Regions from separate parts of the Microbacterium sp. BK668 genome, predicted to be linked through region 1. Evidence: predicted binding sites of a transcription regulator. Region 1 holds the regulator's gene; each other region holds the start of a gene.
What was found. Region 1 encodes LexA, which represses DNA repair genes until DNA is damaged. Its sites were predicted from a motif close to TCGAACANNTGTTCGA; they were not measured.

Region 1 (3,206 bases):
GCGGGCGAGCCACAGCCCGAACGCGCCGGTGTTGAGGCCGGCGCCGGCGAGCGACCGGCGGGCGGAGGCGTTGAGTCCGCCGATGAAGCCGCGCGAGCGCCTCGCCGGCGCCGACGAGCCCAGGAACCAGCCGAGGACGGCGATGAACACGCCGAGCAGCGCGACGATCGACGCCGTCTGCCGCATCGAGTCGATCATCCGGGTGTAGATGACATCCAGGCCGGCGACGGAGAGGTCCAGCTGGGCCGCCACCTGGCCGACGACCGGATAGCCGATCGCGAACCCGAGCGCGAGGGCGCCGCCGCCGAGCGCGAATCCGATGCCCGTTCCAATGATCGCGACGCTGCGCTTGCGGGCGATGAGGATGCCGAGCCCGAACAGGGCGAGCGTGATGACCGGCAGCCACCAGCCGAGGGTCGTCGCGAGGGCGTAGACCGTGCGGATCGTGACGAGGGTCTCACCCGTTCCGACGATCACGACCTTGTCGACCGCGGGGATGATCTGCGCGACGCCGACTCCCTGGTCGAGCAGGTTCTGCTTGACGCGCTCCACGATGGTGCCGAGCTGGATGCCGACGCCGTCGTCGGTCATCACGACGACGCCTCCGCCGTCCGACGTCGCGGCGGTCGTGAGGGCCCGGTGCACGCCCCGGGTCGCGGTGGCCCACACGTCGGCGAACTGGTCGGACTGCACGACGCGCGTGACGGCGGTCGTGACGAGGTTCTCGAGGCCCTGGGCGGCCGGGGCCTGGAGGAGCTCGAGGGCGCTCTGGGCGCGGGGCGGCAGGCCGAGCTGCGAGATGCCGTCGAAGACGTTGGACGTCAGTTCGGTGAAGTCCACCTGGGCGTTGACGGCATCCATCGTCTCGTCGATGAGCATGTTCTGCACCGCGGGACTGTCGGCCAGCGGTGCGAGGGTGTTGACGAACTGCTCCTCATCGACCAGCTCGGCCCGCGCCCACGCGGTGACGATGGACACGGGCACGAGGAGGGCCGCGATGACGATGAGAAGCGCGGAGACGAAGGCGCGCCACCGGCCCGGCCGTCGCGCGGCGCCGGACGACCCTTCGCCCGGGAGCGGCTCGACGGGGGTCGTGCGGAGCGAGTCGTTCTCGGCGCGCAGCCGGTCGACCTCCGCGCGGAGGTCGTCGATCTCGGACGTCGCCATCTTCCCCACCTCTCATCGAGGCGGTCCCCGCCGCCTTGCCGCCATTGTGCCCGCGGGGCGCGAGGTTGACCATGGCCGGGCCTGCGCGCTCGCCCACGACGGGCGAGGCGCGTCCGAGCCGTGCTCGTCGGCCGGGCGCGGCGGCAGGGCCCGGCGCGGCGGCGGGACAGGGCCCGGCGCGGCGGCAGGGCCCGGCGCGGCGGTCAGACGGCGCGGAGGACCGCGACGACCTTGCCGAGGACGACCGCCTCGTCGCCGAGGATCGGCTCGAACGCCGAATTCCGCGGGAGGAGCCAGGTGTGCCCGTCGCGCTGCCGGAACGCCTTCACCGTCGCCTCCCCGTCGAGCATGGCCGCCACGATGTCGCCGTTGTCCGCGGTTGCCTGAGACCGGACCACGACCCAGTCGCCGTCGCAGATGGCTGCGTCGATCATCGACTCCCCGACGATCTTGAGCATGAACAGGTCGCCCTTTCCGACCAGCTGCCGAGGAAGCGGGAAGATCTCCTCGATCTGCTGATCGGCCGTGATCGGGACGCCCGCCGCGATCCGGCCGACGAGCGGGACCAGGGCCGCGTCGCCGACGGCGGGAGCGGTGTCGGCGGGGTTCTCGGCCGCCGCGCCGGGCAGGTCGATGAGGACCTCCATGGCGCGCGTCTTGCCGGCGTCCCGGCGCAGATAGCCGCTCAGTTCGAGCTGGTTCAGCTGGTGCGTGACGCTCGACAGCGACTTCAGCCCCACCGCGTCGCCGATCTCGCGCATGCTCGGCGGATACCCGTGCCGCGCGATGGACCGCTGGATCACCTCGAGGATCGCGAGCTGCTTGTCGCTCAGGCTCTTGCGCCGCCGGGTCTGAGGCCGTTCGCGGCCGCTCGGATCGCTCATCTCGCAGCTCCTGTCTCGCGCCGGGGAGGGCAGCGGTCTTCGAATGTCGGAGGCCCGTGGTGGGGTGTCTGTGTCGAAACCGTATCCGGTCGAGAAGGCGATGGCGAGCAGCAGCGTGCGCGTGTCGCGTTCGACGGTCGGGGCGGAGCCGACTTCCTTGACACCGGATTGTATCGAAGATAACTTCGGAACGCAGGTTCGCATCCCGCCGCTCCCGGCCGAGCGGCGGATGCGAATCTCTTCCCTCCAGGAGGACACCATGACCGCGATCGGCTTCGAGACCCCCCGGCTGACGGCCCGGGCCGTTCCCGCCACCCGCCTGCGCCTCACCGCGCGCGGACGCCGCGTGCTGACGCTCCTCGCGGCGTACCCCGCGCTCGTGGTCCTCGGCGTCGCCGTCTTCCTGGGCGGGTCGTCCGCCCTCGCGTCGCGCGACGCCGGCGCCCCCGCCGGATCGTTCGAGACGATGACCGTCAGCGCCGGCGATTCGCTCTGGTCGATCGCGCAGGAGATCGCCCCTGGTGCCGATCCCCGTGACGTCGTCGACGCCATCGTGCGGCTCAACGCGCTCGAGGGCGTCGAGGTCTCGGCGGGGCAGCGGATCGCCCTGCCGACGGAGTATGCGCCCGGCTCCTGAGCCGCGGCCGCCACGGCTGCGCCGCCTACGATGGGAGGGGTGAGCAGCAGTCTCGATCAGCTTCCCCTCCGCGACGATCTGCGTGGACTGAAGCCGTACGGCGCACCCCAGGCGCCGCTCCCGGTGGCGCTGAACGTCAACGAGAACACCCATCCGGTGCCGCAGGAGGTCGCCGACGACATACTGGATGCTGTCGCGCAGGCGCTGCGCGATGTCAACCGGTACCCCGACCGGGAGTTCACCGATCTGCGCGAGAGCTTCGCCGACTACCTGGGCCACGGCCTGACCCGCGATGAGATCTGGGCGGCGAACGGGTCGAACGAGGTGCTGCAGCATGTCCTGCAGGCGTTCGCGGGACCGGGCCGCACGGCGTTCGGCTTCTCGCCCACGTATTCGATGTACCCCCTGCTCGCGCGGGCGACGGGAGCGACGTGGGTCGCGGGCGAGCGCGCTCGCGACTTCGTCGTCGACGCCGAGAGCGCGGCATCCCAGGTGGCGGATGCCTCGCCTGACGTGGT
Region 2 (3,206 bases), on a different contig from region 1:
CTCATCCGGACCACCCCGCCCCCTGGCGAGCGTATCCTGGCGCTCATCACGGAGGAGGAATCGTGAAGTGGCGGCATTCACACCACGGGATCACCGACGACGAGAAGATCGCCCGATACGCCCACGTCCTGGGGAACGTGCCGGCGGCCGTCGCCGACAGGGCATACGCAGCCGCCTTCGAACGCCTGTCACCCGCGCAGCGTGAAGAGATCATGAGCGGGCTGCGCTCGCAGCTCGGCGACTCGCCCGACCCGGCTGCCGCCGTTCCCGAGACATTCGCGACCCTCATGCGCGATCTGCGCGCCCGCCACGCCGTCGTGACCGCGCCCGGTGCCGCGGCCCTCGCCGCCGCGTTCGTCGACAGCCCGCCGATCGTCGCCTACTTCACCACCGGTGCGGGGTCGGTGTCGATCGACCAGCAGCCGCCGTGGTTGCACGAGCTCGCCGGGCACGAGACGGCGCCCATCGACGCGGGACGCATCGATCACAACAGAGGGCCGCACTTCCGCATCTGACGCTCGGCGCGAAGCACGCCTCTCCTCCGAACGCAAGGGCCTCACCGAAGCTGCTGCTCCTGACGTCTGCTTGAGGGATCCCCCCGGAAAGCACGGTCGTCATGGCAGATACAGCAAACCCGTCCACCGCTCACCACCGCAGCATCGATGCCGTCAGCAGTTTCACCGCCCTGACGGAGCAGGTCCGGGCGGCCGGCCTCCTGCGTCGCCGGTACGGCTACTACTGGTCGAAGCTGATCGGGCTTCCGCTGGCGATCCTCGGGCTGCTCGCGGTCTTCGTCTGGGTGGGCGACACGTGGTGGCAGCTCTTCACGGCGGTGGGACTCGGCATCCTGTTCGCGCAAGTGGCGTTCCTCGGCCATGACGCCGCCCACCGGCAGATCTTCGTGTCGGGCCGGGCGAACGACTGGGCGAGCCTCATCATCGGCGACCTCTTCATCGGCATGAGCTACGGCTGGTGGCGGCACAAGCACGCGCGCCACCACGCCAACCCGAACAAGGAGGGGACGGACCCCGACATCGACCTGCCGATCATCGCCGTCACTCCTGACCGGGCGCGGGCCGCGCGCAGCCCTCTCACCCGCTGGGCGATGTCGCATCAAGGCGCGTTCTTCTTCCCCATCCTCACGCTCGAGGGCGTCTCGCTGCACGCTTCGAGCGTGCGTCGCGTGCTCTCCCGGGATCACGTCGAGCGTCGCTCGTGGGAGATCGCGCTGCTCGCGATCCGGCTCGGCGGGTTCGCCGCCCTCGCGTTCGTGGTGCTTTCGCCGCTGACGGCGGCCGTGTTCCTCGTGGTCGAGCTGGCCGTGTTCGGCGTGTACATGGGATCGTCCTTCGCTCCCAATCACAAGGGCATGCCGATGGTGCCGGCGAGTCTCAAGCTCGACTTCCTGCGCCGCCAGACCGAGATGAGCCGCAACATCCACGGCAGCCGCCTGCTCGATGTCGCGATGGGCGGGCTGAACTACCAGATCGAGCACCACCTCTTCCCGTCGATGCCGCGGCCGCACCTTCGCCGGGCGGCGGTCATCGTGCGCGCGCACTGCGAGGCCCACGGCATCCGCTACACGTCCACGGGGCTGCTCGCCTCCTACGCGATCGTCATCCGCTACATCAACCGGGTGGGGCTCGGCGAGCGGGACCCGTTCGACTGCCCCCTGGTCGCACAGCGGCGCGCCATCTGAGCAGAATGGATGCCGCGGTCCGGGCCTGATGGGGGCCGGGCGTGGCGGGCGCCACATCGAACTGATGTACTAACGATCCCTGGGATGGTTGTCAATTCGGGCATGATCTCCAGATATCAATGTCGGAGCCCCTTCCTAGTATCGAAGATATGAACGATGAACGAGGGGCGGCGGACCGCTCGACTGAGGACGACCATCTGATCCGCAGTGAGTTCGACCTGTGGGATCGGGAGCTGGACGATCCACCGGGCCGTACCACGGCGTCGGCCCGCGACCTCCACGATGTGGCTGCGGATGAGCTCGACGCGATCGCCTTCCAGCGTCGCATCGCCGTCGCCCAGGAGTACCGCCTGATCGCCGAGATCCTGCGCGCGGCCGAGCTCGACCCCGAGGCGTGGGCGGGACCCGATCCCACTTCCGACCCCGCGTGGACAGACCCCCGCAGGCTCGGTGCCGCCGCCGCGCGTCGTGAGCGCCGGGACCTCGCGGTCCGTGCCGCAGCAGCCGACGCGGCGGTCCGCCTGCGGATGTCGGAGACGACCGTCCGGACGCGGGCGACGCACGCCGCTGCCCTGCGGGACCGCATGCCTCGCCTCTGGTCGATGTTCCTCGCCGGGGCGGTGAGCGAGCAGAACGCCGTCACTGCGGCCACCCTCGCGGCATCCCTTCCCTCGCAGGCGCCCGAGACCTGGGAGAAGTTCGACGACCGGATGGTCGAGGTCGCCGGTGTGCTCACGCCAGGGAAGTTCCGCGTCGCAGCACGAGCCGGGCGAGAACGCGTGCATCCGGAGAGGCTCGACGAGAGGCACCGGCGTGCCGCCGAGGAGCGCGGAGTGTGGTCCTCCCCTGAGCTCGACGGGATGGCGACCGTCACGGCACTCATGTCGGCGGAGCGGGCGCGCGCGGCGATGACCCGGCTGGACACGATGGCCCGTCACCTCGCGGGGCAGGACGACGAGGTCCGAACTCTCGCCCAGCTGCGCGCCGACATCTTCGCAGACCTGCTCGTCGCGGGGGAGACGGATGCCGTGGACCGCACGATCCGCGCGACGGTGGCCATCACAGTCCCGGTGTTGACGCTGCTCGGGGCGTCGGAGGAGCCCGCCACGCTGGAAGGCTACGGGCCTATCGACATCGACACCGCCAAGCAGCTGGCCGGAACGGCGACGTCCTGGGTTCGAGTGCTCACCCATCCGGTCACCGGCACGGTTCTCGACGTCGACCGCCGGACGTATCGCGTGCCCAACGACTTGCGGCGGTGGGTGCAGCTCACGCGTCCGAGCTGCGCGTTCCCCGGCTGCCCGCGGCTCGCGCGCGAGTGCGACCTCGACCATCGCATCGACTGGCAGTACGGCGGCGCGACGAGCGACGAGAACCTCGACCCCGCGTGCGAACACCACCACCGGATCAAACACGGCACGCTCTGGCGGTCCTACCGCTGCCCGACGACTGACGCCACCTGGTGGGTCAGCCCCACCGGAACTCGCTCGGCATCCGACCCGGCCCC
Region 3 (3,206 bases), on a different contig from region 1:
ATCGTGCGGGAGGGTTCCACGTGTTCCGACACGAGCAGGATCCCGCCCGAGGAGTTGGCCGAGTTGGCGAGCTCCTCGATCCAGGCGCGGCTGAGGTCAGGCGTCTCGGCGGCGTCGAACTCGAAGCGCAGGGGGATCGAGGGGTGGAGCCAGACCGTGGAGCGACCGCCCGGCTGATCATCGGGGTGTCGCCATGACACGGTGAAGCTCTCGCCCCGGCGGAGCTTGGTCGCGATAACGACCTTGAGATGCGACAAGGCCCGGTCCTCGATGTGGATCGGAGTGTCCGAACCGCCGTAATAGATCGTGCCCACGGCACGAAGCTAACGTGAGGCGGGTGGGGCGGGCTCGGTGCGCGGCTCGCCTCATAAGATTCTCATCGGAATGCTTCGCAAACCGGCTCCCCGCTTCGGGCGGAGGCTCGGCGCTCGGCGATCGGGGCGGCGTGCCGAGTGTCAGAACGGGGGCGGATCATGGTCGGCCGTCGCCGTCGCCGTCGCCGTCGCCGTCGCCCTTTCCGCCGCCCATGCCGGCTCCCGTGCCGCAACGAAGGTCAACGTTGCGGGAACAAAGTCCGAGTACACGCGTCCCGTCGGACTCGTCCATACGAGGCGGCCCCCGCCGTCCTGCTCGACGTGCCACGGAGAGCAGTGCTTCAGCACATGGTGCCGCCGGCAGAAGTCTGCGAGGTTGCAGGGGCTGGTTCCACCGCCGTCGGCGGCTGCGATCGTGTGGTCGGCGTCGCAGCGCAAAGGCTTCATGCGGCATCCCGGGAAACGACACCGCTCGTCGCGTATGTCGATGAATCGGCGAAGTGCGGCAGACGGGCGATAGCGGCAGACCGCGTCCGGCGCACCGGTCTCGAGGTTCGTCAGCACGCGGTGCCAGACGGGGGCCTCCGCCAGAATCCTCCGAGCGAGCTCCGTGTCGACCGGGCCGTAGCCGCTCATCAGAGCGGGCTCGTCGCCCAGCCCCGCAGCAGTTGCAATAGGGATCGTGAGGCTGATCCGCCCTCGCACGCCCGCGAGCGCGTTGCCGTTCGGAGTCGCGATGAGCTTCGGGCACGCTCGTCAAGAGCAGATCCGCGAGCACATCCGCACGGATCTCGCCGAGCGTCCGACGGCAAGCCCACTCCGACTCCTCGTCCGCGCCGATGTCCCCTCCGGTGTGGACGGGGTCGGAGGCGAGCGGGGCTTGCGACTCGTCGCGCTTCTCCGCATCCGAGACCCGACGGGCGAACTCGTCGATCCGGTCCCTGATCGCGTGGGCCAGGGGTGCGGGCAGATCGGCGAGCAGACGACCCATCCCGTCGTCGAGATCGATCACCCGCACGTCCCGGCTGCGCATGGCTGCCTTCCGGCGGAGGGCTGAAGCGCCGGAGTCGACGCGCGCAGCGATGACGCGCGCGATCTCCCGCAAGCGCCCTGCCGACTCCACCTCGGCCACCGCGAGCACGAGCGACTCGTACTCGCGGCGGACCAGCTCGTCCGCGATCGCGACTTTCTCGTCGACGATGGTCGTCACGTGCTGTCGGTCGATACGCCCCGCACGCCACGCCTCGCACGTCGCCGCGAAGCGGGTCACGAGGGTGTGCGCGTCCCCGATCCGGCGCTGCACCGTGCGATCCCCCACCCGCATCGCGGTGCCGAGCTCGGCCGACACTTCGCGCAGCGGCAGGTCGTTGCCGAAGCGAAGACCTGCCGCGCGACGCTCTCCCGTGCGTGCTTCGATCAGGTCGACCGCTCTGGCGAGCAGCGCTGCTTCGCGGGCCTGCGCGGCCGCGACGGCGGCGCGAGCCCGTCGGACGTCACCGACGAGGATGTCGAGCTCTCGCCACACACCCCGGAGCCCATCGCCTGCCTCGATCTCGTTCGCCACAGCATGCCCCGTCGTGCGGATGCGCCCTGACGTGCGGGGCGACTTCGGATGCTGCGCGCTAAGTGAGGACGTTGCGCGACTTCTTGAGTCGATACTAGTACATAGCTTCGAATATCGCAAGGTGTCGTCCGCCACACAGCCGGCACCGGTGCGGGCCGCCGCGCGGCATCCTTCCCCACCTCCTGGCTACGCTGAGGCCCGTGGACCCCGTCGCCGCCACCCTGGGAATCCTCGTCCTCGCGGTCATCGCCTTCGTGAGCAATCGCGTGCCGCTCGAGCTCGTCGCGGTCGGCGTCTCGCTCGCCCTGTTCTTCACCGGGGTGCTGACGCTGCCGGAGGCGCTCGCCGGGTTCGGCGATCCGACGGTGCTGTTCATCGCGGGGCTCTTCGTCGTGAGCGAGTCGCTCGACGCCACCGGCATCACGGCGTGGGCCGGGCAGAAGGTCATCGCGCGAGCCGGCACCCGGCGGCGCACGCTCATCCTCGTGATCGGACTGCTCGTCGCCGTCGTCTCGGCCCTCATCAGCGTCAACGGCGCCGTCGCGGCACTGCTCCCGCTCGTCGTCGTCGTCGCCGCTCGCGCGGAGATCGCTCCGTCACGGCTGCTGCTGCCGCTCGCCTTCGCCGCGAGCGCGGGCTCGATGCTCCTGCTGACGGGGACGCCCGTGAACATCATCGTGTCGGAGTTCGCCGCGGACAGCGGGGGGCGTGCTTTCGGCTACTTCGAGTTCGCCCTGGTGGGCCTCCCGCTCGTGGCCGGCACGGTCCTCTACCTCATGGTGTTCTCGCGGCTTCTCCCGGAGCGCACGCCCGCCGAGATGCCGCTCGATCTCGCCCGACACGCGCGAACCCTGCGTCAGCAGTACTCGCTGACGCTCGACACAGGGGTGCTCCTGGGGCCGACCAACGGGGTCACCGAAGTCGTCGTCGCGCGCGGTCGCCCCTGATCGGACGCGTGATCTATCCCGGGATGGCGACGCCCTCGGGGGATCTCGTCGTCCTGGCCGCCCGTCGAGGCGATGAGCTGCTCAAAGGCGACATCACGGTACAGGCCGGGGACGCGCTCCTCATGCAGGGGCGGTGGGACGACCTGGCGCGACACGCGGGGGACGACGGGGTGCTCGCCGTGCATTCGCCCCAGCGGCTTCGCCGCTCGGTGCCGTTCGGACGAGGTGCGAGACGCACGATGGCCGTCGTCGCCGCGATGGTCGTGCTGCTGGCGACGGGTATCGTGCCGCCTGCGGCGGCGGCGCTGCTGGCCGCCGGCGCGCTCGTGGTGCTGCGGGTCGTAGATCCGCCCCAGGCGTACCGTTCGATCTCGTGGACGA
Region 4 (3,206 bases), on a different contig from region 1:
CCTCCGGCACGAAGACGTCGGTGAACGACAGCTCGGCGGTGTCGTGGCCGTGGAAGCCCATCTTGTGGAGCTTCTTGCCGTGGTCGAAGCCGGCCATGCCGTTCTCGATGAGCAGGAGGCTGAAGGCGTCGGGGCGATTGCCCTCGCCGGTCTTGACGAAGGTGACGAGGACGTCGGCGGTCTTGCCGCTCGAGATGAACGTCTTGGCGCCGTTGACGATGTAGCCGCCCTCCGCGCGCCTGGCCGTCGTCTTGATGCCGCGCAGGTCGCTGCCGGCTCCGGGCTCGGTCATCGCCAGGGCGCCGATGATCTCGCCGGTGGCCATGCCCGGCAGCCACTTCTCCTTCTGCTCCTGCGTGCCCATGTGCACGAGGTAGGGGACGGCCAGGTCGTCCTGGATCCCGAGGGCGCCCGCGAGCGAGCCCGCGCCGGCCTTGATGACCTCTTCGTTGACGACCGCGCGGAAACGGTAGTCCTGCAGCATCCCGGCGCCGCCGAACTCCTCCGGCACAGACAGGCCGATGACGCCGGCGTCCCCGGCCGCGCGCAGCGTGGCTCGATCGACCTCGCCCTCGGCGTCCCAGCGCTCGCGCGCCTCGTTCGTGACGTAGCGCTTGCAGAACTCCTTGACGACGTCGCGGAACGCTTCGTGGTCTTCGTCGTAGATGTCGCGCTCCATTGCGGTTCCTTCCTCGCACCCTGAAGTGAATGGGATCCCATCCCAGACTTCATGGTACTGAGTGCCAGGCAGATCGGCGCCTCAGTCGGCGTAGGAGGGGGCGGGCGGGAGTCCGAAGAACTCCTCGAGCGTCCGCCAGCCGCCCGCGTGATACGCCGCCGCGAGCTCCCGGCCGATGTACCGGAGGTGCCACGGCTCGGGCGAGTACCCCGTGATCGACGTGCACTCGGCCTCGTACCGGACGATCCAGCCGAACTCCCACGCGTGAGCGGCGATCCATTGCTGCTGCGTCGTGCCGGCGAACGCCTCGAGGCCGACGCATCCCGGCGAGCACGCCGTCACGTCGGCGGCGAGCCCCGACTGGTGCTCGCTGAACCCCGGGCGCGCGCTCACCATGTCGGCGCCCTGCACGCCCTTGACCGACACGAGGCGCTGGTAGGTCGTGCGCTGCGTCCGGTAGGAGCGGTATCCGCTGTCGAGCCCCAGCTCCCCGGCTCCGGCCGCCGAGGCGGCGGCGAACATGTCGCTGAGGGCGGCCGCGGCATCCGGGCGGAGATTCGCCGTCGAGATCTCGCGCACGGGCGGGCGCGCGAGCGACGACGGCTGATGGTCGACGGGATCGAACGGCCGCAGCTTGTTGACGACGACCCACACCCGGCCGGGGTCCGACAAAGACACGCATCCGGCAGCGCCGGCGGAGACCGAGGTGCGGAAGGCCTCCGCGCCCCCCGCGGCGGCGATCGCCGCGGCGTCGTCGCCCGCGGCGAGAGCGTCGGTGAACGCCGGGATGCCGCAGAGGTCCACGATCGCCGGTGCCAGCGCGACCGAGGGAGCCGGGATGGCCTCGACGGCCTGCGGCAGGGGCACAGGCGTCGCCGACGGCGTCGGAGCGGCGGCGAGCCGCTCGTCGCGAACAGGCCCCGCGGCCGTGAGAGCGGAGGTGACGGCGGCCGCACCGCCCACGACGAGCGCGATGCCCGCGACCGCTGCGAAGACGACGCCGAGCCGGGCAGCCCGGCGAGCCCGCGCATGACGCGCGGGCGCGGGCGGAGCTGTGAAGAGGTGCGCCGCGCGGGCTTCGCGACGCGTGACCGGAGGCGTCACCCCGCCATTGTGCCCTGCCGACCTGGGAGCGGCCGTCGGCAGGCGCGATTCTCACCGACTCGTCATCGCGCCTTTGTTCGAGTCGGCTTGACGCGGCATCGTATTTCTGTTCGACTGTAGGCATGCGGTGGCAGGGTCAGGAGCTAGGGGTTCCGGATGCCGCGGCCCTCCCCGGGCTCGAGCACCTGAACGGTCTCGTCCGCTCCGTCACGACGCCGGAGTTCTCGGGGGTGACCTTTCACGAGGTCATGGCCAAGAGCGCGCTCAACCACGTCCCCGGGGCCTCGGCGATGCCCTTCGACTGGACGGTGAACCCATACCGCGGCTGCCAGCACGCATGCGTCTACTGCTTCGCCCGGGGGACGCACGAGTACCTCGAGTTCGACACCGGGCACGACTTCGACTCGCAGATCGTCGTGAAGATCAACGTCGCCGACGTGCTGCGCAGAGAGGTCGCGCGGGGCAGCTGGGAGCGCGAACCGGTCGCGCTCGGCACCAACACCGATCCGTATCAGCGCGCCGAGGGGCGGTACCGGCTGATGCCCGGGATCGTCTCGGCGCTGGCCGACTCCGGCACCCCCTTCTCGATCCTCACCAAGGGGTCGCTGCTGCGGCGGGATCTGCCGCTGCTGCAGGATGCCGCGGCATCCGTGCCGGTCACGATCGCCATGTCGATCGCGGTGTTCGACGACGCGGTGCAGAAGCTCATCGAGCCCGGCACGCCCACGACGGCGGCACGGCTCGAGACCGTGCGGGCTGCGACCGACGCGGGCTTCCGGGTGACGGTGTTCCTCATGCCGATCCTCCCTCACCTGACCGACTCGGTGCCTCTGCTCGACGACGCCCTGCGCCGGATCAAAGAGGCGGGAGCGTGGCGGGTCGTCTACGGCGCGCTGCATCTGAGGCCCGGCGTGAAGCCGTGGTTCCTGCAGTGGCTGCAGCGCGAGCACCCGGAGCTCGTGTCGTCGTACCTGGGCCTCTACCCCGGCGCCTCGACCTACGCGCCGAAGGCCTACCGGTCGTGGCTCGCCAAGCGCGTGCAGCCGCTGCTGCGCGTGCACGGACTGGGCGGGCAGGCCGAGGACGACTCGCCTCGCCGCGGTCCCGTGCCGGGCATGGCATCCCGTACGCAGGTGGTCACGACCTCGCGCGGCCGCGCGGCCGCCGCGCGCCAGGCGGGACCCGCGATGCTCTTCTGACCGCCGCGCTGCCCGCCGCCGTCCGCCGAGCGCCCGCACTCTTCCGGGCGACGGTCGGGAGCGCGAGACTGATCGCGGCGGAGGGAGCCGCGATGGGGCGCTTCATGATCACGGCGATGCCGTTCACCGGACACGTCGTGCCGCTCCTCGCCGTCGCGAGCGCGCTGCGCGCCCGAGGGCACGATGTGCGGTTCTACACCGGATCCGCGTTCCGGGAGCGCGTC

Region 2: the regulator LexA is predicted to act here: its motif matches at 1,756-1,771, upstream of EV279_RS02075 (HNH endonuclease signature motif containing protein).
Region 3: the regulator LexA is predicted to act here: its motif matches at 1,974-1,989, upstream of EV279_RS00750 (DUF222 domain-containing protein).
Region 4: the regulator LexA is predicted to act here: its motif matches at 1,882-1,897, upstream of EV279_RS01810 (Rv2578c family radical SAM protein).

What each region holds. Positions count from the first base shown of each region.
Region 1 covers NZ_SNWG01000002.1:287,527-290,732, forward strand. Annotated here, with positions in the region: gene EV279_RS15260 (hypothetical protein) at 1-1,167, opposite strand, end outside; gene lexA (transcriptional repressor LexA) at 1,371-2,051, opposite strand; gene EV279_RS15270 (LysM peptidoglycan-binding domain-containing protein) at 2,311-2,688, shown strand; gene EV279_RS15275 (histidinol-phosphate transaminase) at 2,719-3,206, shown strand, end outside.
Region 2 covers NZ_SNWG01000001.1:476,414-479,619, reverse strand. Annotated here, with positions in the region: gene EV279_RS02085 (hypothetical protein) at 63-515, shown strand; gene EV279_RS02080 (acyl-CoA desaturase) at 617-1,699, shown strand; gene EV279_RS02075 (HNH endonuclease signature motif containing protein) at 1,849-3,206, shown strand, end outside.
Region 3 covers NZ_SNWG01000001.1:171,453-174,658, reverse strand. Annotated here, with positions in the region: gene EV279_RS00755 (hypothetical protein) at 1-314, opposite strand, end outside; gene EV279_RS00750 (DUF222 domain-containing protein) at 472-1,878, opposite strand; gene EV279_RS16960 (SLC13 family permease) at 2,079-2,825, shown strand; gene EV279_RS16955 (SLC13 family permease) at 2,849-3,206, shown strand, end outside.
Region 4 covers NZ_SNWG01000001.1:408,257-411,462, forward strand. Annotated here, with positions in the region: gene EV279_RS01800 (acyl-CoA dehydrogenase family protein) at 1-679, opposite strand, end outside; gene EV279_RS01805 (M15 family metallopeptidase) at 761-1,783, opposite strand; gene EV279_RS01810 (Rv2578c family radical SAM protein) at 1,906-2,982, shown strand; gene EV279_RS01815 (nucleotide disphospho-sugar-binding domain-containing protein) at 3,075-3,206, shown strand, end outside.